Regions from separate parts of the Streptomyces sp. NPDC096176 genome, predicted to be linked through region 1. Evidence: riboswitches for the same ligand, from Rfam matches in the RefSeq annotation. Region 1 holds a riboswitch; each other region holds the start of a gene.
The links. A riboswitch is a leader RNA that binds a small molecule or an ion and turns the genes downstream of it on or off. The one in region 1 is predicted to bind thiamine pyrophosphate.

Region 1 (9,857 bases):
CGCTTCGGACCCTGACCCGCTTCGCCAGGTCGGCGGCGGCCGCGGCCGGGTCGTCCGCCTCGGTGACGGCCCTCACCACGACCACCCTGCGGGCCCCCGCGTCCAGCACCTCTTCCAGATTGCCGGCATCGATGCCGCCGATGGCGAACCAGGGCCGGTCACCGCCGAGGGCGGCCGTGTAGCGGACGAGGTCGAGGCCGGGGGCGTGCCGCCCGGGCTTGGTCGGGGTCGGCCAGCAGGGGCCCGTGCAGAAGTAGTCCACACCCCGCTCGGCGGCGGCGGCCGCCGCCTCGGCCTCGGCGTGCGTCGAACGGCCGATGAGCACGGCGTCCCCGAGGACCGCGCGCGCGGCGGGCACCGGCAGATCGCCCTGCCCCAGGTGCAGCACGTCGGCGCCGATGGCATGCGCCACGTCGGCGCGGTCGTTCACCGCGAGGAGCTTGCCGTGCCTACGGCAGGCATCGGCGAAGACCTGGAGGTGCTCCAGCTCCTCGCCCGCCTCCATGCCCTTGTCGCGCAGCTGCACGATGTCCACGCCGGACGAGAGCACGGCGTCGAGGAACTCGGGAAGGTCTCCCTGCCGCTTGCGGGCGTCCGTGCAGAGATAGAGCCGGGCGTCGGACAGCAGTGCGCGAGCCGTGGACATGAGGCGATCCCCCCGTTGGTCGGCCGGGTGCTCGGGCCGGACGGCCGGCCCCGAGCACCCGGCCGGTAGTGGTGTTCTCCGTGGCGTCAGACGGCGAGCGCCTGGGCCCGGCGCTTCACCTCCGTGCCGCGATTCTCCCCGAGCGCCTGGGCAGGGGTGCCCGGCAGGGTCGGGTCCGGAGTGAAGAGCCACTCCAGCATCTCTTCGTCGGTGAAGCCGTCGTCCCGCAGGAGCGTCAGGGTCCCTGCGAGACCCTTGACCACCTTGTTGCCGTCGATGAAGGCGGCAGGCACCTGCAGCGCACGGTTCTCACCGCGGCGCACGGCGATCAGCTGGCCCTCCTTGACCAGCTGGCGCACACGCGTCACCTCGACATCGAGCATTTCCGCGATGTCGGGCAGGTAGAGCCAGGCGGGGACGAGAGCATCGATCTTTGCGTCAATCTCGGTCACAGGACAAGCCTGCCATCCGGGACCGACAGTCGGTAGCCGGGACCTACCGCGCTACCGCCTTCAGAGGGACGGACGGGTCGGCGGCCCGCTCCGGATCCAGCACTGCCTCCGACAGGATCAGCCTGCGCCCCTGCGCCAGATCACGGGCCCTGCCGACAGCCAGCAGCGCCACCAGCTTCTCTTCGCGCAGCCACAGTACCGACCAGGTGTCGTCGTCCGGCCGGCCGCGCCACAGCAGGGTGTCGGCGGCGGCGTGGTGGCCCGCGTACTGGACGAACCGGCCGAACTGCTCCGACCAGAAGTACGGCACCGGGTCGTACACCTCGGCGCCCGGGCCGCCCTTCCCGGCCGCGTCCGTGAGGATGTTCGCCGCGACCGTGCGCGGCCCTTGGAGCGCGTTGTCCCAGTGATGGACCAGCAGCCGCTCGCCGTAGCGGCCGGACGGGTAGGAGGCGCAGTCTCCGACGGCGTACACATCGGGCGCGGAGGCACGCAGGTGGCGGTCCGCGACGACCGAGCCGTCCGGGCCGAGTTGGATGCCGGAGTCCTCGAGCAGGCCCGTGGCGGGCCGTGCGCCGATACCGACGACGACGGCGCCGGCCGGGATCCTGCGCCCTCCGACCAGGACCACGGCGCCCGGCTCGACGGTGGCCACACGGGCGCCGGTGACGAGTTCCGCCCCGTACTGCCCGTACCAGGCGGCCATCGGAGCGGCGACCTCCGCGGGCATGGTGCCGGCGAGCGGGCGGTCGGCGGCCTCGACGACGGTGACGGCGCAGCCGGCCTGGCGGGCCGCGGTCGCGAACTCCGCGCCGATCCAGCCCGCGCCGACCACGACGATGTCGTGCTGCTCGGTGAGCAGCGGCCGCAGCCGGGCGGCGTCGTCGAGGGTGCGCAGCAGATGGACGCCCGGTACGCCCCGGGTGCCGGGCAGCGTGATGGGCTCCGCGCCGGTGGCGAGGACCAGGACGTCGTACGGGACGGGGCCGGCCGCGGTGTCCACCTCGTGCGCCCCGGTGCGCACGCCGGTGACCTCGACGCCCAGGCGCAGCTCGACGTCGAGGGCCTCGAAGTCGATGTCGAAGGCCGAGTCCTCCGCCTTGCCGAGCAGGATCGCCTTGGACAGCGGCGGCCGGTCGTACGGTTGGTGCGGCTCGGCGCCGATCAGGGTGACCGGTCCGGTGAAACCCTGCTCCCGAAGCGCGACCGCGGTCTGCACTCCGGCCATGCCCGCACCGACGATCACCACGCGCCGCCGCGGCGCTGTCTGCTGCTGCCGTTCGTCCACCCGCACACCTTACGTACCTGACAGTGAGTCAGGAAGGCAGCTCCTCGACCACGCTCGTCCCGCTGCCCTCCTGGGACTCCCACTCCCATGTCTCCTCCAGCCGCACACGGCCGTCCGGCAGGTCCACGACCGTGGAGACGCAGTGCCCCGAGGAGGTGGCGCCGTCCGCCTTCAACTGCACGTAGCGGAAGTCGAGACGGTCGCCGTCCCGGGTCCCCACGAGGTGTCCGCGGACCACGTCGCCGCCCTCGTACTCGGCCCAGATCCGGCCCCGCTCCTCGTGGTACGTGAACCGGGTCCGGGTGCCGACCTGCCCCGGAGCCTGGTCGGCGACCGGTGAGAGAACGAGTCCGTCGAGCGTCCTTGCCACTGCTGCGGCTCCCTTACTGCGTGGCGGGGCGGGAGGTTAGGGTGGCCACCGTAAGGCACTCGCGGGAGCCCGGACGCACCGGGCTGAGAGGGAGGCTGGCGGCCTCCGACCGTACGAACCTGATCCGGGTCATGCCGGCGAAGGGAGGGGCTGGACGCCCATGTCTCGTACTCGACACACCCCTGACGTCCTTGTCATAGGGGGCGGGATCATCGGTCTGGTCACGGCCTGGCGAGCAGCGCAGAGCGGGCTGGACGTCACCGTCGCCGATCCAGAACCGGGCGGCGGGGCCGCTCAGGTCGCGGCCGGGATGTTGGCCGCCGTCACCGAACTCCACTACGGCGAGCAGACCCTGCTCGGCCTCAACCTCGAATCCGCCCGCCGTTACCCGGCCTTCGTCGCGGAGCTCGAGGAAGCGAGCGGTCAGCGGGTCGGCTACCGCTCCTGCGGCACGCTCGCCGTCGCCCTCGACGCCGACGACCGCGCACATCTGCGTGAGCTGCACGCCCTGCAGCGCCGCTCGGGACTCGCGTCCGAGTGGCTCACGGGCCGTGAGTGCCGCCGCCTCGAGCCGATGCTGGCCCCCGGCGTACGCGGCGGGCTGCGGGTGGACGGCGACCACCAGGTCGACCCGCGACGGCTGGCCGCCGCGCTTGTCGTCGCCTGTGAGCGGGCCGGCGTGGACTTCCGCCGCACCTGGGTGCAGCGGCTGGTGGTGGCCGCCGACCGGGCGGCCGGAGCCGTACTCGCCGACGGCGGCGAACTCGCCGCGGGTCAGACCGTGTTGGCCGGGGGCAGCCTGAGCGGACGGCTGGAGGGCGTACCGGCGGACGTTCTTCCGCCCGTACGGCCGGTGAAGGGCCAGGTCCTGCGGCTGACCGTGCCGCGCCCGTACGCGCCGTTCCTCTCGCGCACCGTACGGGCGGTGGTGCGCGGCAGCCATGTGTACCTGGTGCCCCGGGAGGACGGCGAGCTGGTGGTCGGCGCGACCAGCGAGGAACTCGGCTGGGACACGACGGTCACCGCGGGCGGGGTGTACGAGCTGCTGCGCGACGCGCACGAGCTCGTGCCCGGCATCACCGAGCTGCCCCTCGTCGAGACGCGGGCCGGACTGCGGCCCGGCTCCCCCGACAACGCGCCTCTGCTGGGCTTCACCGAGCTGCCCGGCCTGCTGCTGGCCACCGGGCACTACCGCAACGGTGTGCTGCTGACGCCGGTAACCGGCGACGCGCTGGCGGGCGCGCTGGTGAGCGGCGAACTGCCCGAGGTGGCACGGGCCTTCTCCCCCCGCCGCTTCTCTTCCGTCCTCCAGGAGCAGCCCGCATGAACGTGTCCGTCAACGGCGAAGTCCGAGAGTTCGCCGACAGCACCACCCTGGACGCCGTCGTCGCCGCGCTCACCGCGGCGCCCTCGGGAGTCGCCGCGGCCGTCAACGAGACCGTCGTGCCGCGCAGCCAGTGGGCCGGCACCCCGCTCGGCGACGGCGACCGTGTCGAAGTTCTCACCGCAGTGCAGGGAGGCTGATCCGTCGTGGCCGACGACCGTTTCACCATCGGGGAGACCACATTCGACTCCCGGCTGATCATGGGCACCGGCGGGGCGCCCAGCCTCGACGTTCTCGAACGTTCGCTCGTCGCGAGCGGCACGGAACTGACGACCGTCGCGATGCGGCGCCTCGACCCGACCGTCCAGGGTTCGGTGCTGTCCGTGCTGGACAAGCTCGGCATCCGGGTCCTGCCGAACACCGCGGGGTGTTTCACGGCAGGTGAGGCGGTCCTCACCGCGCGTCTCGCACGGGAGGCGCTGGGCACCGACTGGATCAAACTCGAGGTCGTCGCGGACGAGCGAACGCTGCTGCCGGACGGCGTCGAACTGCTGGACGCGGCAGAAACGCTCGTCGACGACGGCTTCACCGTGCTGCCGTACACGAACGACGACCCGGTGCTCGCGCGGAAGCTGGAGGACGTGGGCTGCGCCGCGATCATGCCGCTGGGCTCGCCGATCGGCTCCGGGCTCGGCATCCGCAACCCCCACAACTTCCAGTTGATCGTCGAGCAGGCGGACGTGCCGGTGATTCTGGACGCGGGCGCCGGCACGGCGTCGGACGCGGCGCTGGCGATGGAGCTGGGGTGCGCGGCGGTGATGCTGGCGTCGGCGGTGACGCGGGCGCAGGAGCCGGTGCTGATGGCGGAGGCGATGCGGCGGGGCGTGGAGGCGGGGCGGCTGGCGTTCCGTGCGGGGCGGATCCCGCGGCGGCACTTCGCACAGGCGTCGTCGCCGGTCGAGGGGGTAGCGGCGCTGGATCCGGAGCGACCCGCTTTCTGAGGGGGCGAGGGGTGGCCCTGCGGGGCCACCCTCCTACGGCGTGGGGCTTCGGATACGTCCCGCGCGTCACAGCTCGGCTGCAGTCGTGGCCCGGCTCTGCCCGGCCCGTCGGCCCTGTCCGTCCCGGCTCGTAGAATCGCCGCGTGGACACGACCCTCCAGGACCCTCTCGTCGGGCAGCTGCTCGACGGCCGCTACCGAGTCGATGCGCGCATCGCCGTCGGCGGCATGGCCACGGTCTACCGGGCCGTCGACATCCGTCTCGACCGGGTGCTCGCCCTCAAGGTGATGCATCCGGCCCTCGCCACGGACGCCTCGTTCGTGGAGCGCTTCATCCGCGAGGCGAAGTCCGTGGCGCGCCTGGCCCATCCCAACGTGGTGGGGGTTTTCGACCAGGGCGCCGAGGGCGCGTACGTCTATCTGGCCATGGAGTACGTCGAGGGCTGCACCCTCCGTGACGTGCTGCGCGAGCGCGGCGCGCTTCAGCCGCGGGCGGCGCTGGACATCCTTGAGCCCGTGCTGGCCGCCCTCGGCGCCGCGCACCGGGCCGGGTTCGTCCACCGGGACATGAAGCCGGAGAACGTGCTGATAGGGGACGACGGCCGGGTCAAGGTCGCCGACTTCGGTCTTGTGCGCGCTGTCGGTTCCGTCACAAACACGTCGGGCACGGTCCTCGGTACCGTCTCGTACCTCGCACCGGAGCAGATCGAATACGGAACGGCCGACACCCGTGCCGATGTGTACGCGTGCGGGGTGGTCCTGTACGAGATGCTGACCGGCTCCAAGCCGCACGCCGGGGACACCCCCGCCCAGGTGCTGTTCCAGCATCTGAACGCGGACGTTCCGGCGCCCTCCGCGCTCTTTCCCGCCCTCGCCGTCGAGCTGGACGAGCTCGTCGCGAGCGCGACCGCCCGGAATCCCGAGGTCCGTCCGTACGACGCGGTGGCGCTGCTGGCACAGGCTCGTGAGGCGCGGTCGGCGCTGAGCGCCGAGCAGCTGGACGCGGTGCCGCCCCAGGCCCGCGCCGAGGACCCGGCTCCCGACGCCGCCGACGACCGTACGGACGTGATTTTGCGGGCACTCCCCCGCGAGGAGCCCGAGATCCACCACACGGCCCGGCTGGCCATGCCCCGCCCGGAGCCGGACGTGGCCGCCCCTGCACCGCCCCGGGCCGCCTGGCCGCCCCGTCGAGGCGTGGTCGCTCTGCTGATCGCGGTGGTCGCCGTTCTCGGTATCGGTGCGGGCGTCTGGTACATCAACTCGGGCCAGTTCACGCGTGTGCCCGCCCTGATCGGCAAGAGCGAGAAGGAGGCACGGCAGACCCTCGACAAGGCGGGTCTGGACGTGAAGGGGGTCCGCCACGACTTCAGCGAGACCGTCGTGCGGGGCACGGTCATCAGGACCGACCCCGGCACGAACGAGCGCATCCGGGGCAACGGCTCGGTGACAATCACCATCTCCCGCGGGCCGAAGATCGTGAAGGTGCCGCATGTGGTGGGCGAGCCGCTCGCCAAGGCGGAGCGCGAGCTGCGCCGAGCCGGACTGGCGCCGGGCGTGGTGACCCGGGAGTTCGACGAAAGCGTCGCGCAGGGCTCGGTGATCAGCACCGACCCGGCCGCGGACAGCAGCCGCAGCCCCGACACCGCCGTATCGCTCGTGGTCAGCAAGGGCGCACCGATCGACGTCCCCGATGTGACGGGTGAGTCCGTCGAGGACGCCACCGCCGACCTCGAGGAGGCGGGCCTGAAGGTGAAGGTCGCCGCAGCGCGGATCCACTCGGCCGAGGAGGCGGGGGCGGTCGCACGGCAGTCGGCGGCCGAGGGCACACAGCGCGCCCGCGGCGACACGATCACGCTCACGGTCTCCAAGGGTCCGCGGATGGTCGAGGTCCCCGATGTCGTAGGCGACACCGTGGACGACGCCACCGCCGAGCTGGAGGCGGCCGGCTTCGAGGTGAAGGTCGAGAAGAACTTCCCCTTCCTCGGCGACAAGGTCGAGAGGCAGTCCACCGAGGGCGGCGGTCAGGCGCCCGAGGGCAGCATCATCACCATCAAGATCAAGGGGCTGTAGTTCTGATGCGCAACCCCGTCGGCGGCCACGTCCCCGTGGCCGGCGGTCTCGCCACGACGGGACTCGTCTACGCACGCGAGCTGGAGGCGGAGACCGTCCAGGTCTTCGTGGCCAATCCGCGCGGCTGGGCGACTCCCAAGGGCAATCCGGCCCAGGACGAGAAGTTCCGGGCCGAGTGCGCCGACGAGGGCATCTCCGCATGGGTCCACGCGCCGTATCTGATCAACTTCGGCTCCCACACCGAGGCCACCGTCGAGCAGTCGGTGCTGTCCATGCGGCACTCGCTGCGCAGGGCCCGGGAGATCGGGGCGCGGGGTGTGGTCGTGCACACCGGTTCCGCGACGGGTGGCCGCACCCGCGAGGTGGCGCTGGCTCAGGTCCGGGAGCGGATGCTGCCACTGCTGGACGAACTGACGCACGAGGACGACCCGTTCCTGCTGCTGGAGTCGACGGCGGGGCAGGGCTTTTCGCTCTGCTCCCGGACCTGGGACTTCGGGCCGTACTTCGAGGCCCTGGACGCCCATCCCAAGCTCGGCGTCTGTCTCGACACCTGCCACATCTTCGCGGCCGGACACGATCTGACCGGCCCGACCGGGATGGCGCAGACGCTGGATCTGCTGGTGGAGACGGTCGGCGAGGGGAGGCTGAAGCTGATCCACGCGAATGACTCGAAGGATGTTGTCGGGGCACACAAGGATCGTCACGAGAACATTGGCTCAGGACACATCGGCGAAGAGCCCTTCCGTGCGCTCATGTCGCACCCCGCCACCGAGGGAGTGCCGCTGATCATCGAGACACCCGGCGGCAAGGAGGGGCACTCGGCGGATGTGGCGCGGCTGAAGAAACTTCGCTGAGCCCCAGGAATACCCCTGGGGGGTATACGGTTCCTACGTGGGCAGGAACCGCTACCTGACGTTGGGGGCATCGCCATGCAGCACGACACACACGCAGACCACACGGACCACGCGGACCACGGCCACGCACACGGCAACAGCGGCGGGGGCAAGGTCAGCTGGGGCATGGCGGCCAAGGCCACCTTGCACTGCCTCACCGGCTGCGCCATCGGCGAAGTGCTCGGCATGATCATCGGTACGGCGCTGGGCTGGGGAAACGCGCCCACCATGGTCCTCGCCATCGTGCTGGCGTTCTTCTTCGGCTACTCGCTGACCTTCTGGGCGGTCGTACGGGCCGGCCTGGGCCTGAAGGCCGCGATCGGCGTCGCGCTCGCCGCCGACACCCTCTCCATCACGGTCATGGAGATCGTCGACAACGGCGTACTGCTCATGGTGCCCGGCGCAATGGACGCCCATCTCGCGGACGGATTGTTCTGGGGCGCGCTCGCGTTCGCGTTCCTCGTGGCGTTCCTGGTCACCACCCCCGTGAACAAGTGGATGATCGGCCGCGGCAAGGGCCACGCGGTGGTCCACCAGTACCACCACTGAGACCGTGTGCCGCCGGGCGGTCCGGGCACGGAGCTACGGGCTCAGAGCTCCGGGCCGTCCCCCGGCTCCTCCTGGTAGGAGTAGCGCTGCTCCCGCCACGGGTCACCGAGGTTGTGATAGCCGCGCTCCTCCCAGAAGCCGCGGCGGTCGGCCGTCATGTACTCCACGCCCCGGACCCACTTGGGCCCTTTCCAGGCGTACAGGTGCGGCACGACAAGGCGCAGCGGAAAGCCGTGCTCCGCCGTCAGCAGTTCGCCGTCCTTGTGGGTGGCGAAAATGGTGCACTCGGCGACGAAGTCCGCGAGACGCAGATTGGCGCTGAAGCCGTACTCGGCCCAGACCATGACGTGGGTGACGGCGGAAGCCGGCGGCGCGAGTTCCACGATCGTCCGGGCGGGGACACCGCCCCATTCGGCCCCCAGCATGCTGAACTTCGTCACGCAGTGCAGGTCCCCGACGACGGTCGAGAACGGCAGCGCCGAGAATTCCTCGTGGTTCCAGCAGTGCTTGTCGCCGTCGGCGGTGGCGCCGAAGACCCTGAACTCCCAGCGATCCGGCTTGAACTTGGGAACGGGCCCGTAATGGGTGACCGGCCAGCCTCGCTGCAGTCGCTGCCCCGGCGGAAGCTCGGACTCCTCTTGTGCGCGGTAATCCCGGCTCTCCGGCTGACCCATGCCTTCAATGGTGACAGACCAAGAGGGGTGGTCATGACCAGGTCTGGCCCGATTCGGGCAACTCCTACTAAGCATGCACTTACTGGACGCCCCACTGCCACGGTGCGAGGATGCGCGAACCTGCTAGTCATACGCGCGGAAGGAGCCTCTGCGATGCAGGGCGACCCCGAGGTCATCGAGTTCCTCAATGAGCAGCTGACTGCCGAGCTGACCGCGATCAACCAGTACTTCCTGCACGCGAAGATGCAGGAGAACTTCGGCTGGACGAAGCTCGCCAAGTACACCCGTGCCGAGTCGTTCGACGAGATGAAGCACGCGGAGGTGCTGACCGACCGGATCCTCTTCCTCGACGGCCTCCCGAACTACCAGCGGCTGTTCCATGTACGCGTCGGGCAGACGGTCACGGAGATGTTCCAGGCCGACCGACAGGTCGAGGTGGAGGCGATCGACCGCCTCAGGCGGGGTATCGAGGTCATGCGCGCCAAGGGCGACATCACGTCGGCGAACATCTTCGAGTCGATCCTCGCGGACGAGGAGCACCACATCGACTACCTCGACACTCAGCTGGAGCTGGTCGAAAAGCTCGGTGAG
Region 2 (9,857 bases), on a different contig from region 1:
GCCCGCAGCGGTGACGCGCCCAGTACGGCGGCCGCCTCCCGGAGCCGTTCGTCCACGGCCCGCAACACCGGCAGCATCGTCCGCACGACGAACGGCACACCGACCAGTGCCTGGGCGAGGGGCACCAGGATCCACGACGCCCGCAGGTCGAGCGGTGGCTCGTCGAGAGCGATCAGGAAGCCGAAGCCCACGGTCACGGCGGAGACGCCGAGCGGAAGCATCAACAGGGCGTCGAAGCCGCGTACCAGCCTGCCTGCCTTCCGGGTGAGCGCTGCCGCGGCGAGGCCACCGACGGCGACCGAGATCGCGGTGGCGGCAAGCGCGTACCTGAGGGAGTTCCACACGGCGTCGATGGGCGGCACCAGGAACGCGCCTCCGGACGCGTCCACGGTGCCCAGTTGACGGTAGTAGGCGAAGCCGTACCCGCCAGGAGTGTCGAAGGAGCGCTCGACGAGCACGGCGAGCGGAGTGAGCAGCAGTACGACGACGGTGGCCAGCACGGCACAGAGCATCGCCCACTGCACCGCTCCGCGCGGCGGGCGCGCGGTCCGGGCAGGGTCGACGAGCCGCAAGGAACTCTCGCGGCGCCTGACGGTCCAGGCGTGCACGGCGAGGACCGCACCGACCGCCGCGAACTGCAGCAGGGTCAGCACGGCCGCGGTCGGCAGATCCAGGAACTCGGCGGTCTGCCGGTAGATCTCCACCTCGAGGGTGGAGAACGTGGGGCCGCCGAGGATCTGCACGACACCGAAGGAGGTGAACGTGAAGAGGAAGACCATCAGTGCGGCGGCGGCCAGCGAGGGTGTCAGCGCGGGCAGGGTCACCCGTCGCCAGGCGGCGAGGCGCCCCGCACCCAGCACCCGGGCCGCCTCCTCCTGGCGGGGGTCGAGCTGGGACCACAGGCCGCCGACGGTGCGTACGACGACGGCGTAGTTGAAGAAGACGTGCGCGAGCAGGATCGCCCACACGGTGGTGTCGAGCCGGACGCCCCACATCTCGTCGAGGAGCCCACCGCGCCCCAGCAGCGCCAGGAACGCCGTGCCGACGACGACCGTCGGCAGCACGAACGGCACGGTGACCGCCGCACGCAACAGCCGTTTGCCGGGGAACTCGAGGCGGGCGAAGACATACGCACCGGGCAGCGCGATCAGCAGGGTCAGCGCGGTGGAGGCGAGCGCCTGCCAGGTGGTGAACCACAGCACGTCCCGGATGTCCGGGCGCCCGAGCACCTCCGCGAAGCGTCCGAACTGCCACACCCCGTCGATGTGGAGTCCGCGGCCGACGATCGCGGTGACGGGGTAGGCGAAGAAGACGGCGAAGAAGGCGACGGGCACGGCCATGAGGCCGAGCCGCGCCGCGTTCCCGCGCAGGGACTTCCCTACTTCAGGACGAGCGAGGACCACGACCGGACCCACTGCTCACGGTTCTTCGCGATGGTGTCCGCGGCGACGGTCTCGGGCTGCTCGACGACCGCTCCGTGCTTCGTGAACAGCTCCGGCAGCTTCGCGTCCTCGACCACCGGGTTCACGAACATGTTGAGCGGCATGTCCTCCTGGAACTTCTTGCTGATCAGGAAGTCCAGCAGCGCCTTGCCGCCCGCCTCGTTCTTCGCGCCCTTGAGCAGACCGGCGAATTCGATCTGGCGGAAACAGGTGCCCGTCGCGACACCGGTGGGCGCCTCGGCCGGCTGCGGATCGGAGTAGAGCACCTCGACCGGAGGGCTGGAGGCGTACGAGACGACGAGCGGACGGTCCGCCTTGGCCTTCTTGCCGCCGGCGGAGCCGGAGAACTCCTCGTTGTACGCCTGCTCCCAGCCGTCGACGACCTTGACGCCGTTGTTCTTGAGCTTCTTCCAGTAGCCCTGCCAGCCGGACTCGCCGTACTCGCCGACGCTGCCGAGCAGGAACCCGAGACCCGGCGAGGAGGTGGCGGCGTTCTCCACGACCAGCATGTTCTTGTACTCGGGCTTCGCGAGGTCCGCGAAGGTCTTCGGCGGCGCGAGCTTCCTGTCGGCGAAGAACTTCTTGTCGTAGTTGACGCAGATGTCGCCGGAGTCGACGGGCGTGACGCGGTGCTTGCCCGCGTCGAGCTGCACCTCTTCGGTCACCCGGTCGAGGCCCTTGGCCTCGTAGGGAGTGAAGAGGTCATTGTCGAGCGCGCGGGAGAGAAGGGTGTTGTCGACACCGAAGAAGACGTCGCCCTGCGGGGAACCCTTGGTGAGGATCTCCTTGTTGAGCGCGGCGCCCGCGTCACCGCTCTTGAGCACCTTGACCGTGTAGCCGGTCTGCTTGGTGAACTCCTTCAGCACGGCGTCCGACGCGGCGAACGAGTCATGGCTGACGAGGGTGACATTCTTGGACGCGCCGACGGGGTCGGACCCGGAGCCCTTGTCCTCGGACTTCTCACCGCAGGCGGAGAGGACGGAGACGCCGAGGGCACCCGCGAGTGCGGCGCCGACGGCACGCCGAAGTTGGCTGTTCATGATGATGCTGACTCCCTACGCCGGTATGACCCGGATCAGGTCCGAGGGTCTGCGGCTCGTGGCCGTGAAGGCCTCGCCGCACTCTCAGCGCTCTGGTGCGCTCCCCTGTCGGAATGTTTTGTTGTTCATTTGTGCGAACGCACAGGGCACAGTATCAGCCATGGCCGACGGGCTCTGAGGCCCGTGCGCCCGGCTCGGCGCTCGGCCACTGCGCCCATGCTCTCGCCTCGGCCCGGCTCAGCGCTCGGTCGCCGCCAGCTGTCCGCAGGCCCCGTCGATCTCCTGGCCACGGGTGTCCCGGACCGTGACCGGTACACCGTGGGCGGCGATCGCGTCGACGAACGCCTTCTCGTCCTCGGGGCGCGAGGCCGTCCACTTCGAGCCGGGCGTCGGGTTGAGCGGGATGAGGTTCACGTGGACCCGCTTGCCCTTCAGCAGCCGGCCGAGCAGATCACCGCGCCACGCCTGGTCGTTGATGTCACGGATGAGCGCGTACTCGATCGAGATACGGCGACCTGACTTCTCCGCGTACTCCCAGGCGGCGTCGAGGACCTCGCGGACCTTCCAGCGCGTGTTGACGGGAACCAGGGTGTCTCGCAGCTCGTCGTCCGGGGCGTGCAGCGACACGGCGAGACGGCACTTGAAGCCCTCGTCGGCGAAGCGCAGCATCGCGGGCACGAGACCGACGGTAGAGACCGTGATGCCCCGCTGCGAGAGACCGAGCCCGTCGGGCTCCGGGTCGGTGAGACGACGGATGGATCCGACGACCCGCTTGTAGTTGGCGAGCGGTTCACCCATGCCCATGAAGACGATGTTGGACAGCCGGGCGGGTCCTCCGGGGACCTCGCCGTCGCGCAGCGCGCGCATGCCGTCGACGATCTGGTGCACGATCTCCGCGGTCGACAGGTTCCGGTCGAGGCCGGCCTGCCCGGTGGCGCAGAAGGGGCAGTTCATCCCGCAGCCGGCCTGCGAGGAGATGCACATGGTGACCCGGTCCGGATAGCGCATCAGCACGGATTCGACCAGCGTGCCGTCGTGCAGGCGCCACAGGGTCTTGCGGGTCGTGTCGTCGTCGCACGAGATGTGCCGCACGACGGACATCAGGTCGGGCAGCAGCTCCGTGGCGAGCTTCTCGCGCGCGGCCGCGGGGATGTCGGTCCACTGGGCCGGGTCGTGGGCGTACCGGGCGAAGTAGTGCTGGGACAGCTGCTTGGCGCGGAACGGCTTCTCGCCGATCGCGGCGACGGCGTCCTTGCGCTCGGCGGGCGTGAGGTCGGCGAGGTGCCGCGGGGGCTTCTTGGCTCCGCGGGGCGCGACGAAAGTGAGTTCTCCGGGCTTGGGCATGGTGCATCCAGTGTCGCAGACGGATTCCGGTGGCCTGCGGGCCCCGATTCCCGCGGTGGTCGTCTGAGGTCGTTACTGGTCTCCGGGTGGCATCCGCAGACGGCCCAGAAGGATGGGCGTTCTCGCCGGCCGGGGAGCCCACCAGTGCCGGATGACGCGGTGGCGCCCTCCACCGCGGGGGCTCCACCTTGTTCACGAGCTCCATTGGGTGGCTGAACCATGAGGATGAGGAGGCAGGCGCTGCTCGCGCTCGCCGAGCCGAACATCACACCGTGTCCGATCCGCCGACCGGAGACTGGTCCCACGGCCGACCAGGACGCACGCGGCTTGCGGCACGCCGAAGTCTTGGGGCCGGCAGAGCCGCTTCGTCATACCGCACCGGGCACCCAAGCCCGTCTACGTCCGCGACATCACACCGCCTCAGGCTGCACGCCGAGGACCGCACTGCGACCCGGGGCACTGCTTGCGCCGGGCTCGTCAGCGCGCTGGGTCCAAGCGCGAGAAGCGCCGCGGCCCGATCTCCCATCCCCGTCCGGCAATACCCAGCGTCAGCGCGCCGCGGCTCCATGTCCCACGGACCGTGATCTCCTCGTCGCGGTAGTGCCCGCGCGTCGTGAACGAGACATGATCGCCCTCCAGGACGTACCGCGCCGTGTGCACGCCGGGCAGACTGTTGTCCTTGCGCAGCCAACCGGCCAGAGTCGCCGCATTCGTGGGCTGCGGTGCGGGTCGCACGAGCACGTCCAGGACCGTGCCGTCCGCGTAGAAGCGGAACACCTGCGTATCCGCCGCGAAAATCCCGTTCAGCGGTGGTGCCCCGCGGCGTCGTCCTCGACCGGCCAAAGCCCTCTCCCCCAGAGACACGGACCTTCAGAGATAAAGGAAGAGGGCTCGTTGCCCTGTGGACAACGAGCCCTCCTCAAGAAAACAGCAGCCGCTCAGCCGGGGCCCACGAAGACAACCAGCAGCAGCCACACCACCGGTGCCGTCGGCAGCAGCGAGTCCAGACGGTCCATGATGCCGCCGTGGCCGGGGAGCAGCGTGCCCATGTCCTTGATGCCCAGGTCACGCTTGATCATCGACTCGCCCAGGTCCCCGAGCGTGGCGCTGACGGCAACCGCGAGGCCGAGCAGCAGGCCCTGCCACCAGGTGCCGTCGTCGATCAGGAACTGCATGCACAGCGCGCCCGCCGCCATCGCGAACGACACGGCGCCGAGCAGTCCTTCGCGGGTCTTGCCCGGGCTGATGCGCGGCGCGAGCTTGTGCGTGCCGAAGCGCCAGCCCACCGCGTAGGCGCCGGTGTCGCTGACAACGGTGAGCAGCAGGAAGGTGAGCACCCGCTCCGGGCCGTCATCGGCCGCCAGCATGAGTGCGACGAACGTCGCCAGGAAGGGAACGTAGAACGCGGCGAAGACGCCGGCCGTGACGTCCTTGAGATAGCCCTCCGGCGGCTCGGTCATCCGCCAGACCAGGACCGCGAGCGCTGTGAGCGCCATCGCGACCCATGCACCCTCCGTCCCACGCGCATAGCCGGCCACGACCATCGCCGCGCCGCCCACCGCGAGCGGCACGATCGGGGCCTTGATCTGCTTGCGTTCCTCGAGCCGGGAGGTCAGCTCCCACAGACCGACGACGACGGCGACCGCGATCACACCGACGAAGACGGCCTTGACGAAGAAGAGAGAGGCGACGATCACCGCACCGAGGCCGACGCCGACCCCTATCGCCGCGCGCAGGTCCCGACCCGCCCGCTTCTTCTGCGGCGGCTCCGGTCCGACCGGCGGCTGCGGGGTCGGATCGCCCGAAGGCGGCGGGGTGGGCATGGGCTCCTGCGGCATCTCATCGCGGAACAGGGGGCCGCTCAGCCGAGCAGCCCCCCGGTCACGGTCCTCGTGGTCTTCGCCTTCACCACGGTCCTCGGCGTCTCCACCTGCGGCGGGAAAGTCCGGAACGATGGGCATGGGCCGAGTCTGCTGTGCGTCGTGCCCATCGTATGCGGGACCCGCCGAGAGGGGCCCCTGGTCGGGCGGTGGCCATGCTCCGGCGTATCCGGCGCCGCGCGGGGCCCCCCAGGAAGAGTCGTTCATCAGACCTCGAGCAGCTCGGCTTCCTTGTGCTTGAGCAGCTCGTCCACCTGCGCGACGTACTTCGCGGTGGTGTCGTCGAGCTCCTTCTCCGCGCGGCGGCCCTCGTCCTCGCCGACCTCGCCGTCCTTGATCAGCTTGTCGATGGTCTCCTTGGCCTTGCGGCGCACGGAGCGGATCGAGATCTTGGCGTCCTCGGCCTTGGTCTTGGCGACCTTGATGTACTCCTTGCGGCGGTCCTGGGTGAGCTCGGGGAACACCACCCGGATGATGTTGCCGTCGTTGCTCGGGTTGACGCCGAGGTCGGAGTCGCGGATCGCCTGCTCGATGTTGCGCAGCGCGGTCTTGTCGAAGGGCGTCACCACGGCCATCCTCGGCTCGGGAACCGAGAACGAGGCCAGCTGGTTGATCGGGGTCAGCGCACCGTAGTAGTCCGCCACGATCTTGTTGAACATCGCCGGGTGCGCACGTCCCGTGCGGATCGCGGCGAAGTCATCCTTGGCGACCAGGACGGCCTTCTCCATCTTCTCCTCGGCCTCGAGGAGGGTCTCTTCGATCACCACTTGCTCCTGCGTGTCTTGAGGTAGGCCCGGCTCGTAACCACTGGGCCGGCGGAACCTGCGTCGCGTGTTGCCTGCACGGTGTCCGACCGGCAGGACTTTGTCCATCCCTCGTGGGGCGTCCCGGGTTTCAGGCCCGGGTGTCCCGGTCGCTCACGAGCGTGCCGATCTTCTCACCCTTGACGGCCCGCGCGATATTGCCTTCGGCGAGGAGTTCGAAGACGAGGATCGGCAGGGCGTTGTCGCGGCAGAGCGTGATCGCGGTGGCGTCGGCGACCTTGAGATTGCGCGACAGCACCTCGCCGTACTCCAGCGCGTCGAACTTCACCGCGTCCGTGTTGGTCTTGGGGTCGGAGTCGTAGACCCCGTCGACGCCGTTCTTGCCCATGAGCAACGCCTCTGCGTCGATCTCGAGGGCCCGCTGGGCGGCGGTGGTGTCGGTGGAGAAGTACGGCATGCCCATGCCCGCGCCGAAGATGACGACGCGCCCCTTCTCCAGGTGGCGCACAGCGCGCAGTGGAATGTACGGCTCCGCGACCTGGCCCATGGTGATGGCCGTCTGGACACGCGAGTCGATGCCCTCCTTCTCCAGGAAGTCCTGGAGAGCGAGGCAGTTCATGACCGTACCGAGCATGCCCATGTAGTCGGAGCGGGCCCGGTCCATGCCACGCTGCTGGAGCTCGGCGCCGCGGAAGAAGTTGCCGCCGCCGATGACGACCGCGATCTCCGCCCCGTCGCGTACGACCGCTGCGATCTCGCGGGCGATGGCGTGTACGACGTCGGGGTCGACGCCGAGGCCTCCGCCACCGGCGAACGCCTCACCGGACAGCTTCAGCATGAAGCGTCCGGCTTTCTTGCCGTGGTTGTCGTCGCCCTGTGCGGCGCCCTGATTCATGGGGATCTCCTCGTGCACATACGAAGAAGGCCATTGCCAGTGGGTCCTTGCGGTTTCCCGTACGGCAATGGCCTCCTCGTCAGATCTGCGGTCGCCCGGCGCGAACGTGGACGACTGCTTCAGACCCTACCGGGGTCCGGTGTCCGCGTCGTACGGACTCAGATGCCGACCTTGATGCGCGAGAAGCGCTTCAGGGTGACGCCGGCCTCGTCCAGAATCTGCTGAACGGACTTCTTGTTGTCGAGCGCGTACGGCTGGCCGAGGAGGGTGGCCTCCTTGAAGAAGCCGTTGACGCGACCCTCGACGATCTTCGGGAGAGCGGCCTCGGGCTTGCCCTCGGCGCGCGTGGTCTCCTCGGCGACACGACGCTCGGCCTCGACGACCTCGGCCGGAACGTCCTCGCGGGAGAGGTACTTCGGCGCGAAGGCGGCGATGTGCTGCGCGACGCCCTTGGCGATCTCGGCGTTCTCCTTGTCGAGCTCGACGAGGACACCGATCTGCGGGGGCAGGTCGGGCATGGTGCGGTGCATGTACGCGGCGACGTAGCCACCGGTGAACTGCGCGAAGCGGTCCAGGACGATCTTCTCGCCGAGGTTGGCGTTGGCCTCGTCGACGTACGCCTGGACGGTCTTGCCGGGCTCGATCTCGGAGGCGAGCAGGGCCTCGATGTCGGCGGGGGACGTCTTGGCCACGTGCGCGGCCAGGGCGTTCGCGACGGCCTGGAACTTGTCACCCTTGGCGACGAAGTCCGTCTCGCACTTCAGCTCGACGATGACACCGGAGGTCTTGTCGTCGGCGATCAGGGAGACGACGGCGCCGTTCTCGGCGGAGCGGCCCTCGCGCTTGGCGACGCCCTTCTGGCCCTTGATGCGCAGGGCCTCGACGGCCTTGTCGACGTTGCCGTCGGCCTCGTCCAGCGCCTTCTTGCAGTCCATCATGCCGGCGCCGGTGAGCTCGCGGAGCTTCTTGACGTCAGCGGCGGTGTAGTTCGCCATGTCCTTGAATCTCTCTCGAAGTCGAAAGTCGAAGATCTACGGGTGAGCGGCGGGGGCGGTGCTTGTGGCACCGTCCCCCGCCGTCAGCAACCGAACCCGTGAGGTCAGGCCTGCTCGGTGTCCGCGGCCGGCTTCTCGGCCTCGGCCGGAGCCTCGGCGGACTCCTCAGCGGCCGGAGCCTCGGCAGCCGGAGCCTCGGCAGCCGGAGCCTCAGCGGCCGGAGCCTCAGCGGCGGCCTCGGCCGGCTTGGCCTCGGCGTCGTCGGCCTTCTTCTCGCCCTCGAGGAGGTCGCGCTCCCACTCGGCGAGGGGCTCGCCGGCGGCCTTCTCGCCCGGCTTGGAGTCACCGGTGGCGACGCCGGAACGGGCGATGAGGCCCTCGGCGACGGCGTCGGCGATCACGCGGGTGAGCAGGGTGACGGAGCGGATCGCGTCGTCGTTGCCCGGGATCTTGTAGTCGACCTCGTCGGGGTCACAGTTGGTGTCGAGGATCGCGACGACCGGGATGTGGAGCTTGCGCGCCTCACCGACGGCGATGTGCTCCTTCTTGGTGTCGACGATCCAGACGGCGCTCGGCACCTTCTGCATCTCGCGGATACCACCGAGAGTCTTCTCCAGCTTGGCCTTCTCGCGGGAGAGGACCAGGAGCTCCTTCTTGGTGAGACCGGAGGCGGCCACGTCCTCGAAGTCGATCTGCTCGAGCTCCTTGAGGCGCTGCAGACGCTTGTAGACGGTGGAGAAGTTGGTGAGCATGCCGCCCAGCCAGCGCTGGTTGACGTACGGCATACCCACGCGCGTCGCCTGCTCGGCGATGGCCTCCTGGGCCTGCTTCTTGGTACCGACGAACATGATGGAGCCGCCGTGCGCGACGGTCTCCTTGACGAACTCGTAGGCGCGGTCGATGTACGACAGCGACTGGAGCAGGTCGATGATGTAGATGCCGTTGCGCTCCGTGAAGATGAAGCGCTTCATCTTCGGGTTCCAACGACGGGTCTGGTGACCGAAGTGGACGCCGCTTTCCAGCAGCTCCCGCATCGTGACGACGGCCATGGCCGTATCTCCTTGTTTTTCTCGGTTATGTCCTGACGCCCCGATACGCGCCGTGCCACAAGGGACCGAGGAGCGCGGCCACCGACCGCGGAGGGTCTGGTGGCGGGGCGTGCGAAGTCGACCCGGTGACCCGGATCGCCAGAAGAAGTGTACGGGACCGGTGACGTGCCGGGTGACGGCGCTGTCCACAACCGGCCGGTCGTCCACAGATCCGGACCATGATCAGCGAGAGTGCGCTCGTTCGCGGGAGCGTTTCGGCCATGAACTGTGTGTTTTCCGCGTCCGCGGTCCGCCGGTGGTTCGCCTTCGTCCTGCTCGTCGTTCTGCCCACGGCGGCCGTGCCCTCGGCGACACCGCCCGCTGCGGCACTGCCCGTTTCGGCCTCGCCCGCTGCGGTACCGCCCGTGCCGAGCGGTGCCCCGCCCGCTTCGCCGGCAGGGGTCTTCGG
Region 3 (9,857 bases), on a different contig from region 1:
GGCTGCTGGAGGCCGCAGGCGCGCATCCGGACGGCGCTCCCGCCAAGCTTCTGGCACGCGAGGCCGGCATCCCCCTGCCGACCGCCTACCACCTGCTGCGCACCCTGACCCACGGCGACTATCTGAGGCGCCAGAACGGTGTGTACGCCCTCGGGAACGCCGTTGAACGGCTCGTCTCCGGCGGCTCGTTGCAGAATCGTCGCAGCACGCTGGAGGAGTCGCTGGCGCACTGGCGGGATGCCATCGGCGTACCCGTCTACTTCGCCGTCTACCGCGAAGGCGAGATCGACATCGTCGCGGTCTCCGACACGCCCTACGCGCCGGCGGTCGCCGAATGGGCCGACTTCCGCGAGACCGGCCACGCGCACGCGTTGGGCCAGTGCCTTCTCGGCCAGCTCGACGAGTCCGCCCGCCGCGACCACCTCGACCGCCATCCCGTTCAGCCCGTCACGCCGCACACGGTGCGTGACCGGAGCGCACTGCTGGAACGGCTCGCGTCACGTGGGCCCATGGCGCCGGTCGTGGAGCGTCAGGAATATGCCCTCGGCACGGTCTGTGCTGCCATTCCGATCACCGCCGGCCCTGTCGTCGCAACGATGGCGATTTCTCTCCCCCTGCGCCAGGAAGCCAGATTGCTTCCTGCGGTGGAGCAGCTGAGGACGGGAATCGGTGGGCTGTTGGGGTCACTTGCCTTCTCTATCAGTATCTGAAATATCACTCCTTGTGATCTGCTAGCGCTTCCAGGACGATTGCGTCAAGAGGGCCTAGGGGGATCGTTCCTGGCCGTTTTCTTGCTTTGCCAGCACGGGTTCATTCATTGCTTCATTACTGCGGAGTATGTGATGCGCGAGTCGGTCCAGGCCGAGGTACTGATGAGCTTCCTCGTCTCCGAGGAGCTCTCCTTCCGGATTCCGGTGGAGCTGGGTTACGAGACCTGGGATCCGTACGCGGTGCGGATGACCTTTCACCTTCCCGGTGACGCGCCTGTGACCTGGGCATTCGGGCGGGAGTTGCTGCTCGACGGGATCAATGGGCCGAGCGGGGACGGTGATGTGCATATCGCGCCCGTCGGTCCCGAAAGCCTGTCTGACGTTCGTATCCGGCTTCGGGTCGGCGCCGACTCGGCGTTGTTCTGCGCGGGCGCGGCGCCGCTCGTGGCCTTCCTCGACCGTACGGACAAGCTGGTGCCGATCGGGCAGGAGCTCTCGCTGGGTGACTGCGAAGTGAGTCTGGAAGAGGCGCTCGGACGCATCCTGGCCGAGGAGAACGCCGGCTGACGTCCCATCGGCTCCGCTCGCGCGATTACTTCTTGCGCCGCCGCCCCCTGCCACCCCGAACCGGTGACCCGGCCGGTTGCTCGGCCGGCTGCGGACGGTCGGCGGAGACCACCAGGGTGGCCAGGGCGGTTGTCACCGGTACGGAGGCGACCAGGCCGATCGAGCCCACCAGGGTCCGTACGATCTCCTCCGCCACCAGTTCGCTGTTGGCCACGGCGCCCACGCCCGACTGGGCGATCGAGAAGAGCAGCAGCAAGGGCAACGCCGCGCCCGCGTAGGCGAGTACGAGGGTGTTCACGACCGAGGCGATGTGGTCGCGGCCGATGCGGATCGCGGCGCGATAGAGGGCACGCGGGCCCATCTCCGGATCGGCCTGGTGCAGTTCCCACACGGCCGAGGTCTGGGTCACCGTCACATCGTCGAGCACACCGAGGGAACCGATGATGACTCCCGCCAGCAGCAGACCGCTCATGTCGATGTCCGGGTACAGGCCGTGGATGAGGCCGGTGTTGTCGTCCGTGTTCCCGCTCAGGCTCGCCCAGCCGATGAACAGCGACCCCAGCAGCCCGATCAGCAGCAGCGAGACCAGAGTGCCGAGCACCGCGACCGAGGTGCGCGCCGTCACCCCGTGACACATGTACAGCGCGATCAGCATGATGGCGCTCGCCCCGACCACCGCGACGATCAGCGGATTCGAGCCCTGCAGGATCGCCGGCAGGATGAACAGCGTCAGCACCGCGAACGAGACCGCCAGCGCGATCAGGGCCATCACCCCGCGCATCCGGCCCACGAGCACCACCGCGAGGGCGAAGATCCCCGCGAGCAGTGCCATGGGGAACTCGCGGTCCACGTCGGTCACCGAGTACTGCAGATCGCGAGGTGCGTCGGGGGCGTACGCGACGACGACGCCCTGGCCCTCGCTCAACTGCCGTGGCGCGTCCGGCTGGACGATCTCGACGAATGTCCGGCCCTTGTCCTTGCCGCTCACGACCTCGACGGTCGCCCTGGCGCACCGGCCCTGCTGCGCAGCTACGGCCTCGCGTCCCTCGGGCGTGGAGGTGTCGCCGGTCGGCGGGACCTGTGCGGCGTTGACGTCCTTGCAGTCGACCTTCTCGACGCGTACCACCTTGCCCTGCTCGGTCTGCCGGTCGAAGCCGACGCCGGTGCGTTCGTGGCCGGGCGCGCCTCCCGGCCAGAGCACCGCGAGCCCGACGAGGACGGCTGTCGCGAAGGGGATCAGTACGGCTGCGATGATCTTTCGAAGGTGTCGGGACACCGGAGCGGCGGGCCCATGGCTGTGCCCATGGCCGTGGGCCTGGACGTGCGGTTCTGGGGACTGTGGCGATGAGGTCACGGGTCGATCATCGCAAGAAGCCGGGGCCCTCTGTTCAGCGCGCCAGATATGACGCTAGCGTGGTGGCACCTTTGCACACGCGGGAGCTCGGAGCACCGGGCTGAGAGGGCGCTGACCTTCGTACACCTGTACGGGACCAGCTGCGCCGACCGCCGAACCTGTTACCGGGTAATGCCGGCGTAGGGAGTAGGTCTCATGACCGTATCGGACGCACGCACGCCTGCCTCGAACCAGAACGACGAGGCCGGGAAGTCCATCGGCTGGCACAAGGGATACGTCGAGGGATCGCGCCCCGACCTCCGCGTGCCGGTGCGCAAGGTGCATCTCACCAATGGCAAGGACGTCACGCTGTACGACACGTCCGGCCCGTACACCGACCCGAACGTCGACACCGACGTGCGCCGCGGGCTGCCGCCGCTCCGGGAGAACTGGATCATCGGCCGCGGCGACACCGAGGAGTACGCGGGGCGGCCGGTCCGGCCGGAGGACGACGGGATCAAGCACACATCGCCGCGCGGGGGACTGCGCAACCTCGACGCCGTCTTCCCGGGACGCCCGCGACAGCCCCGCCGTGGCCGCGACGGGCAGGCGGTGACGCAGCTCGCGTACGCCCGCCGCGGCGAGATCACGCCGGAGATGGAGTACGTCGCCATCCGCGAGAACGTCTCCCCCGAAGTGGTGCGGGAGGAGATCGCGGCCGGCCGGGCCGTGCTGCCGGCGAACGTGAATCACCCGGAGATCGAGCCGATGATCATCGGCAAGCGGTTCCTGGTGAAGGTCAACGCCAACATCGGCAACTCCGCCGTCACCTCCTCCATCGAGGAGGAGGTCGAGAAGATGACCTGGGCGACCCGCTGGGGCGCCGACACGGTCATGGACCTGTCCACCGGCCGCAACATCCACACCACCCGCGAGTGGGTGCTGCGCAACTCCCCCGTCCCGATCGGAACGGTGCCGCTGTACCAGGCGCTGGAGAAGGTGGACGGCAAGGCCGAGGACCTGACCTGGGACGTCTACAGGGACACGGTCATCGAGCAGGCCGAACAGGGCGTCGACTACATGACGGTCCACGCGGGAGTGCTGCTGCGCTACGTGCCTCTGACGGCCCGGCGCAAGACCGGCATCGTCTCCCGCGGCGGCTCGATCATGGCGGCCTGGTGCCTGGCGCACCACAAGGAGTCGTTCCTGTACGAGAACTTCGAGGAGCTCTGCGAGATCCTCGCCGCCTACGACGTGACGTACTCCCTCGGCGACGGGCTGCGCCCCGGTTCGATCGCGGACGCCAACGACGAGGCGCAGTTCGCCGAGTTGAAGACACTCGGCGAGCTCAACACCATCGCCAAGCGCCACAACGTGCAGACGATGATCGAGGGCCCGGGCCATGTCCCGATGCACAAGATCAAGGAGAACATCGACCTCCAGCAGGAGATCTGCGAGGAGGCGCCGTTCTACACGCTCGGCCCCCTCACCACGGACGTTGCGCCGGCCTACGACCACATCACGTCCGGGATCGGGGCGGCCATGATCGCCTGGTGGGGCACGGCGATGCTCTGCTACGTCACGCCCAAGGAGCACCTGGGCCTGCCGGACCGAGACGACGTCAAGACCGGCGTCATCACGTACAAGATCGCCGCTCATGCGGCGGATCTGGCCAAGGGGCACCCGGGCGCCCAGGAGTGGGACGACGCGCTGTCGGACGCGCGTTTCGAGTTCCGGTGGGAGGACCAGTTCAATCTGGCCCTCGACCCGGACACGGCGAGGGAGTTCCACGACGAGACGCTGCCCGCCGAGCCGGCGAAGACCGCGCACTTCTGCTCGATGTGCGGTCCCAAGTTCTGCTCGATGAAGATCTCCCAGGACATCAGGCGCAAGCACGGGGGCGAGCTGGGGGAGGCGGACACGGCAGCCGCGGAGGCGGAGGCGGGCATGGCCGAGAAGTCCAGGGAGTTCGCCGCCGCAGGCAATCGGGTCTACCTGCCCATCGCGGACTGACGCGACGCCGCCCCGGAGCGCGGGCGGAAGGCGCGCCGGGCACGGGGCCCGGCGACGTCCCGCGGGCACCGGCCGGGATCACTCCGGCCGGTTCTCGGGGCCCCCGAAGTCCGGGCTGGTGAAGTCCGGGCTGGTGAATGTCGCGCGCCGTCCCTTACCCGAGCCGTCCGCGGGACTTGAGAAGTCGGGTCCGCTGTAGCCGATCTTCGGCATGCGGCTCACCGGCCGCGGCGGTCTCGCGGACGACGGGTCGGCACTGGGATCGGCGAGGGCTGCCCGCAGGAACGGCAGAATGCCGCGCTCCAGCAGGGCATGGCGCCAGGCCTCCCTGGCCCGTGCCACCTCGTCCGGCAGTTCGCCGGAGGGCACCGCGTCCGCCACCTGGGCGGCGCCGTTGCGCAGGGCGGTCAACAGCAGCCCCACCGCGGCGACCAGGATGCCCGCTGCCGTGAGCGCGCCGAAGAACCAGCCGGCCGTGAGCAGGGCGTCGGCGAAGGACGGGGTGGGGCTGAGCATCTTCAGGATGTAGCCGACGAGCAGGAATATGGCCGCGGCTGTACCGGCGAGGACAGGGGCGAGCACGGCGATGACGGCGGCGACGCCCGCACCGCCCTCGGCGGCTTCCCCCACGGCCGGTGCCGACACTGAGCTGCGCACCGAGTCGGCCAACGTGGGCGAGCGCATGTCTCGGCGCACCTTCACATAGTGCTCGTACTCGGCGGCGGCCGACGTGGTGATCAGTGCCGTCGCGTTCAGTGCCATGGTGCGGAGCTGCTCGGTGTTCAGGCGCAGCCCCACAGCGGCCAGATCCGGGCGTTCATGGGCGTTGCGCAGTGCGTCGTCGAGGACTCGCTCGTACTCGGCGCGGTCCTCGGTCAACAGGTGCGGAGCGCTGTTCATGTGCATCCCCCGATGCTCCGTCGGCCGGGATGCCCGCTGATACCGGGCAGTTGGGCGGAAACGGAGGAGAGTCTGCTACGGATAAGCCGATGGTAGAGCGGTTACGGCACAGGGTGACAGGGGGTTTGTGCAAATCACCTGCCGCGAGTCGGCTCAGTTCGCCAGCGGGAGCTGCTGGACAAGCAGCTTTCCGGCCATGGTCACGCCGCCGTCCATGGCGATCGCGAGACCGTCCGCGTAGACGTGCGGACCGTCGACCACAGGGCGCTCCCCGTCCTCGCCGTCCTCGGTGCCCACTTCGCCCAGCAGGTACGGAATGGGGCTGTGGCCGTGCACGATCCGATGGCCGCCGTACGCGGAGAGCAGTTCGCGCACCGCCTGCGGGCCGCCCTCGTCGCGAAAGGCGAAACGCTTGGTGAACTTGCGGAACAGGTCCCAGCACTCGTCGGCGTCGTTGCGGGTGAGGATCGCGTGCACGGTGTCGTTGACGTCCGCGATGGTGGAGCCGTACTCGAGATACGCGGTCGTGTCGGAGTGCAGCAGCAGGTGGCTGTCCTCCTCGACGATCGCGTCGAGCCGCGCCATCCACTGCAGGTGCACTTCCTGCAGCCGGTCCATGTCCGCCTTCTGGCCGCCGTTGAGAAGCCAGGCCGCCTGGAAGGTGGCGGTGCCCGCCCCGGAGTTGACGGGGGTGTCGCCGAAGCGTTTGGCGCCGAGCAGCAGTAGTTCGTGGTTGCCCATCAGGGCCTTGCAGTAGCCGCCGGCCGCCGCGGCCTCGGCCGAAAGGCGCATGACGAGGTCGATCACGCCGATACCGTCGGGACCGCGGTCGGTGAAGTCGCCGAGGAACCACAGGCGTGCGTTGCCCGCCGCCCAGCGTCCTTCGGCGTCGATGAGGCCCTGCGCGGCGAGGGCCGCGAGGAGCTCGTCCAGATATCCGTGGACGTCGCCGACGACGTACAGCGTGCCGCGGCCGTCGGGGGCCGGCGTGTCGGCGGGGTCGACCTGGACCTGGACGGTGTCGCCGGGTCCGCCTCTGGCGATGACCGGCAGGTCACGCGCCGTCGGGGTGTAGCCCTCCGGGGTATCGCCCTCGGGGAAGGCGTTCCCCGGGTGTCCCTCGTGTCCCGCGTGAACGAGGTCCGCCGAGTGCGACTGCACGGGCACCTGCGCGTACGGCGGTACGCGGAAATCGCGCAACGTCGCCGTCCGCACCACGGGTCCTTGACCGGCCCCCTGAGTCATCGACCCCTCCACCACCGTCGCGCCGCCGTTCACCTCTCGGCCCAGCCTGGTCGGGGTGGTCCGCGGTGTCGTTCGCCCATCATAGGAATGAGCCAGGCGGTGTGTGACGCACCAGGGGTGGTGAATCCTTGCTCATCCCCTGATTTGCCGGTTGTTTCGTCCCAATTGTTAAGGTCTAGTCCTTCCTGCGGGACGGATGTGGGACGGACTAGTCCTTCGCGGGAGACCGCGGGGCACTCACCGTCGTCCGCGGAGAGCGACGCTGCGACGAGGTCCTGACGATCAGTTCGGTGGGTATCACCTGCTCGACCGGCCGGTCCTCGTCGATTCCCTCGATCGCGTCGATCAGGAGCTGGACGACTGCCGTGCCGATCCGCCGCGGTTTCAGCGAGAGCGTGGTGATGGGCGGTTCGGTGGTGGCGTAGACGGTCGACTCGCTGCAGCACACGAGCAGCAGATCGTCGGGGACGCGCAGTCCGTAGCGGCGGGCCGCGGCGAGCAGGTCCGTGCCGTTGGGGTCGAAGAGCCCGTACACGGCGTCGGGCCGGTCGGGGCGGGCGAGGAGCCGGTCGGCGGCGACGGCGCCGGCGCACGGGTCGTGGGCGGGGTAGGACTCGTAGACCGGATCCTGGCCGACCCGCTCGCACCAGCTGAGGTAGGCGGTGGTCGACAGCCGTGTGTAGGTGTCGGTGGTGGTGCCGGTGAGCAGACCGATCCGGCGGGCGCCGGCGTCTGCGAGATGGTCGAGCAGATCGAGGACGGCGGCTTCGTGGTCGTTGTCGACCCAGGCGGTCACCGGGAGCGTGCCGGCGGGACGGCCGTCGGAGACGACGGGCAGGCCCTGGCGCACCAGCTCGGTGACGACCGGGTCGTGGTCGGAGGGGTCGATGACGATCGTGCCGTCGAGGGCGACGTTCGACCAGACGTCATGGCGTGAGGTGGCGGGCAGGATGACCAGTGCGTAGCCGCGGGCGAGCGCGGCCGAGGTCGCGGCTCTGGCCATCTCGGCGAAGTACGCGAACTCCGTGAAGGTGAAAGGTTCATCCCCGTATGTCGTCACCGTCAGGCCGATTAAGCCCGACTTTCCGGTACGGAGGGTGCGGGCCGCGGCGGACGGGCGGTAGCCCAGCCGCTCGGCGACCTCGCGGACGTGTCTGCGGGTGGCGTCCGGCAGCCGGCCCTTGCCGTTGAGGGCGTCGGAGACGGTTGTGATGGAGACGCCGGCCGCGGCGGCCACGTCTCTGATGCCTGCCCGGCCCTGCCTGCTGCCTCGGCGGGATGTGTCCGTCCGGCTCACCTGATGCTTCCCTGCTGCTGTCATGGCGAGCCGATAGTAGGGCTCGCGCGGGTGGTAGGGCCGGTCGCATATGCCCACGTCGGCAGGCACGTTTCTGCATGATCATTATGGCCTAACACCCTTGGAAGCAAAGCCAGTTGGATGCCATGGCTGGGCGGTGACGGGTGCGGTGCCTTCGAGGCCTGGCGAACGGCCCATGTCTCGAAGAGGTCTCAACTCATCACTACGGGCGATGCGCGCCACGGCGTGCGCCACTGGCGCGCGCCGAGCAGGGCGCGCTCCCCCCACGATCGCACCCTTCGGAAGCCTTCCCCGAGACTGCCGCAGGTGTTCATTGCGCCCGGCCATTCGCAGCGGCGGCGAATCCTCATAAGGTGAGCAGTATTGGTTGAGCGGTACCGATCTGCACGGACGGTCGAGGAGGACCTGCGGTGAGCGAGACGAGCCCCAAGCTGCGCGCCGAGCTGGACGGCATCCCCACGTACAAGCCGGGCAAGCCGGCGGCGGCGGGCGGCCCGGTGGCCTACAAGCTGTCCTCCAACGAGAACCCGTATCCGCCGCTGCCGGGCGTGATGGAGAGCGCGATGGCGGCGGCGCAGAACTTCAACCGGTACCCCGACATGGCCTGCACCGGTCTGATGAACGAGCTCGCGGACCGGTTCGGGGTGCCGGTGACGCACCTGGCGACGGGCACCGGCTCGGTGGGCGTCGCGCAGTCGCTGCTCCAGTCGACCTCCGGTCCCGGCGACGAAGTGATCTACGCCTGGCGCTCCTTCGAGGCGTACCCGATCATCACGCGGATCAGCGGGGCGACCCCTGTGCAGGTGCCGCTGACCGAGGGGGAGGTGCACGACCTCGACGCGATGGCCGACGCGATCACCGACCGGACGCGGTTGATCTTCGTCTGCAACCCCAACAACCCGACCGGCACGGTGGTCCGCCGTGCGGAGCTGGATCGTTTCCTCGACCGGGTGCCCTCCGATGTACTGGTGGTGCTGGACGAGGCGTACCGGGAGTTCATCCGCGACGCCGAGGTTCCCGACGGCCTCGAGATCTACCGCGACCGCCCCAACGTCGCGGTGCTGCGTACCTTTTCCAAGGCGTACGGCCTGGCCGGCCTGCGGGTCGGCTTCGCCGTGGCTCATGAGCCGGTGGCGGCGGCGCTGCGGAAGACGGCAGTGCCCTTCGGCGTCACCCAGCTCGCGCAGGACGCGGCGGTGGCTTCGCTTCGTGCCGAGGACGAGCTGCTCGGAAGGGTCGGATCGCTGGTCTGCGAGCGCACCCGGGTGTACGAGGGCCTGGTCGAGCAGGGCTGGACGGTGCCCGAGACCCAGGCGAACTTCGTCTGGCTGCGCCTCGGGGAGCGCACGCTGGACTTCGCCGCGGCCTGCGAGAAGGCGGGCGTCGTTGTCAGGCCGTTCGCGGGCGAGGGTGTGCGCGTCACCATCGGCGAGTCCGAGGCGATGGACGTGTTCCTGCACACGGCGGAGACGTTCCGCAAGGGTCTGTAGAGGTCCGCTCGGGGCTGTCAAAGCGAAGAGGAGCCGGCTTTGTCGGCCCTCGGCCAGTGGTGTCCGGCGCCGGCCTCAGTCCTGGGTCACGCACTCCACCCGGACCGGGTCGCCGGCCCTGACCCGTGCCAACTGGCGGGGGTCGCCGTCGATTCTGCCCAGCACATTGCAGGGACTGGCGAGGCGGCATTCCTCACCGAGGGAGATCGGGGTCGGCCCGTAGGGGAGGGCGAGGGCGTCGCCGTCGGTCCAGAAGGCGACGGTGCCGGGCTCCACCACCT

Region 2: another riboswitch for thiamine pyrophosphate. It lies ahead of ACIQ7Q_RS29440 (thiamine ABC transporter substrate binding subunit); the one in region 1 lies ahead of thiO (glycine oxidase ThiO).
Region 3: another riboswitch for thiamine pyrophosphate. It lies ahead of thiC (phosphomethylpyrimidine synthase ThiC); the one in region 1 lies ahead of thiO (glycine oxidase ThiO).

Annotation. Positions count from the first base shown of each region.
Region 1 is NZ_JBIWFV010000006.1:202,589-212,445, reverse strand. It holds gene thiE (thiamine phosphate synthase) at 1-646, opposite strand, end outside; gene ACIQ7Q_RS18630 (Rv2175c family DNA-binding protein) at 733-1,098, opposite strand; gene ACIQ7Q_RS18625 (NAD(P)/FAD-dependent oxidoreductase) at 1,142-2,326, opposite strand; gene ACIQ7Q_RS18620 (hypothetical protein) at 2,415-2,756, opposite strand; TPP riboswitch at 2,808-2,919, shown strand; gene thiO (glycine oxidase ThiO) at 2,917-4,083, shown strand; gene thiS (sulfur carrier protein ThiS) at 4,080-4,280, shown strand; gene ACIQ7Q_RS18605 (thiazole synthase) at 4,287-5,081, shown strand; gene pknB (Stk1 family PASTA domain-containing Ser/Thr kinase) at 5,225-7,150, shown strand; gene ACIQ7Q_RS18595 (deoxyribonuclease IV) at 7,156-8,004, shown strand; gene ACIQ7Q_RS18590 (DUF4396 domain-containing protein) at 8,080-8,592, shown strand; gene ACIQ7Q_RS18585 (sulfite oxidase-like oxidoreductase) at 8,634-9,266, opposite strand; gene bfr (bacterioferritin) at 9,420-9,857, shown strand, end outside.
Region 2 is NZ_JBIWFV010000013.1:82,734-92,590, reverse strand. It holds gene ACIQ7Q_RS29445 (ABC transporter permease) at 1-1,340, opposite strand, end outside; gene ACIQ7Q_RS29440 (thiamine ABC transporter substrate binding subunit) at 1,379-2,482, opposite strand; TPP riboswitch at 2,478-2,599, opposite strand; gene rlmN (23S rRNA (adenine(2503)-C(2))-methyltransferase RlmN) at 2,720-3,826, opposite strand; gene ACIQ7Q_RS29430 (hypothetical protein) at 4,304-4,603, opposite strand; gene ACIQ7Q_RS29425 (phosphatidate cytidylyltransferase) at 4,765-5,913, opposite strand; gene frr (ribosome recycling factor) at 5,913-6,470, opposite strand; gene pyrH (UMP kinase) at 6,601-7,365, opposite strand; gene tsf (translation elongation factor Ts) at 7,524-8,360, opposite strand; gene rpsB (30S ribosomal protein S2) at 8,465-9,409, opposite strand; partial or broken gene ACIQ7Q_RS29400 (peptidoglycan DD-metalloendopeptidase family protein) at 9,628-9,857, shown strand, end outside.
Region 3 is NZ_JBIWFV010000002.1:161,205-171,061, reverse strand. It holds gene ACIQ7Q_RS05930 (IclR family transcriptional regulator) at 1-710, shown strand, start outside; gene ACIQ7Q_RS05925 (SsgA family sporulation/cell division regulator) at 843-1,277, shown strand; gene ACIQ7Q_RS05920 (YibE/F family protein) at 1,303-2,631, opposite strand; TPP riboswitch at 2,701-2,834, shown strand; gene thiC (phosphomethylpyrimidine synthase ThiC) at 2,827-4,623, shown strand; gene ACIQ7Q_RS05910 (hypothetical protein) at 4,702-5,529, opposite strand; gene ACIQ7Q_RS05905 (metallophosphoesterase) at 5,677-6,768, opposite strand; gene ACIQ7Q_RS05900 (LacI family DNA-binding transcriptional regulator) at 6,977-8,089, opposite strand; gene hisC (histidinol-phosphate transaminase) at 8,497-9,576, shown strand; gene ACIQ7Q_RS05890 (cyclophilin-like fold protein) at 9,652-9,857, opposite strand, start outside.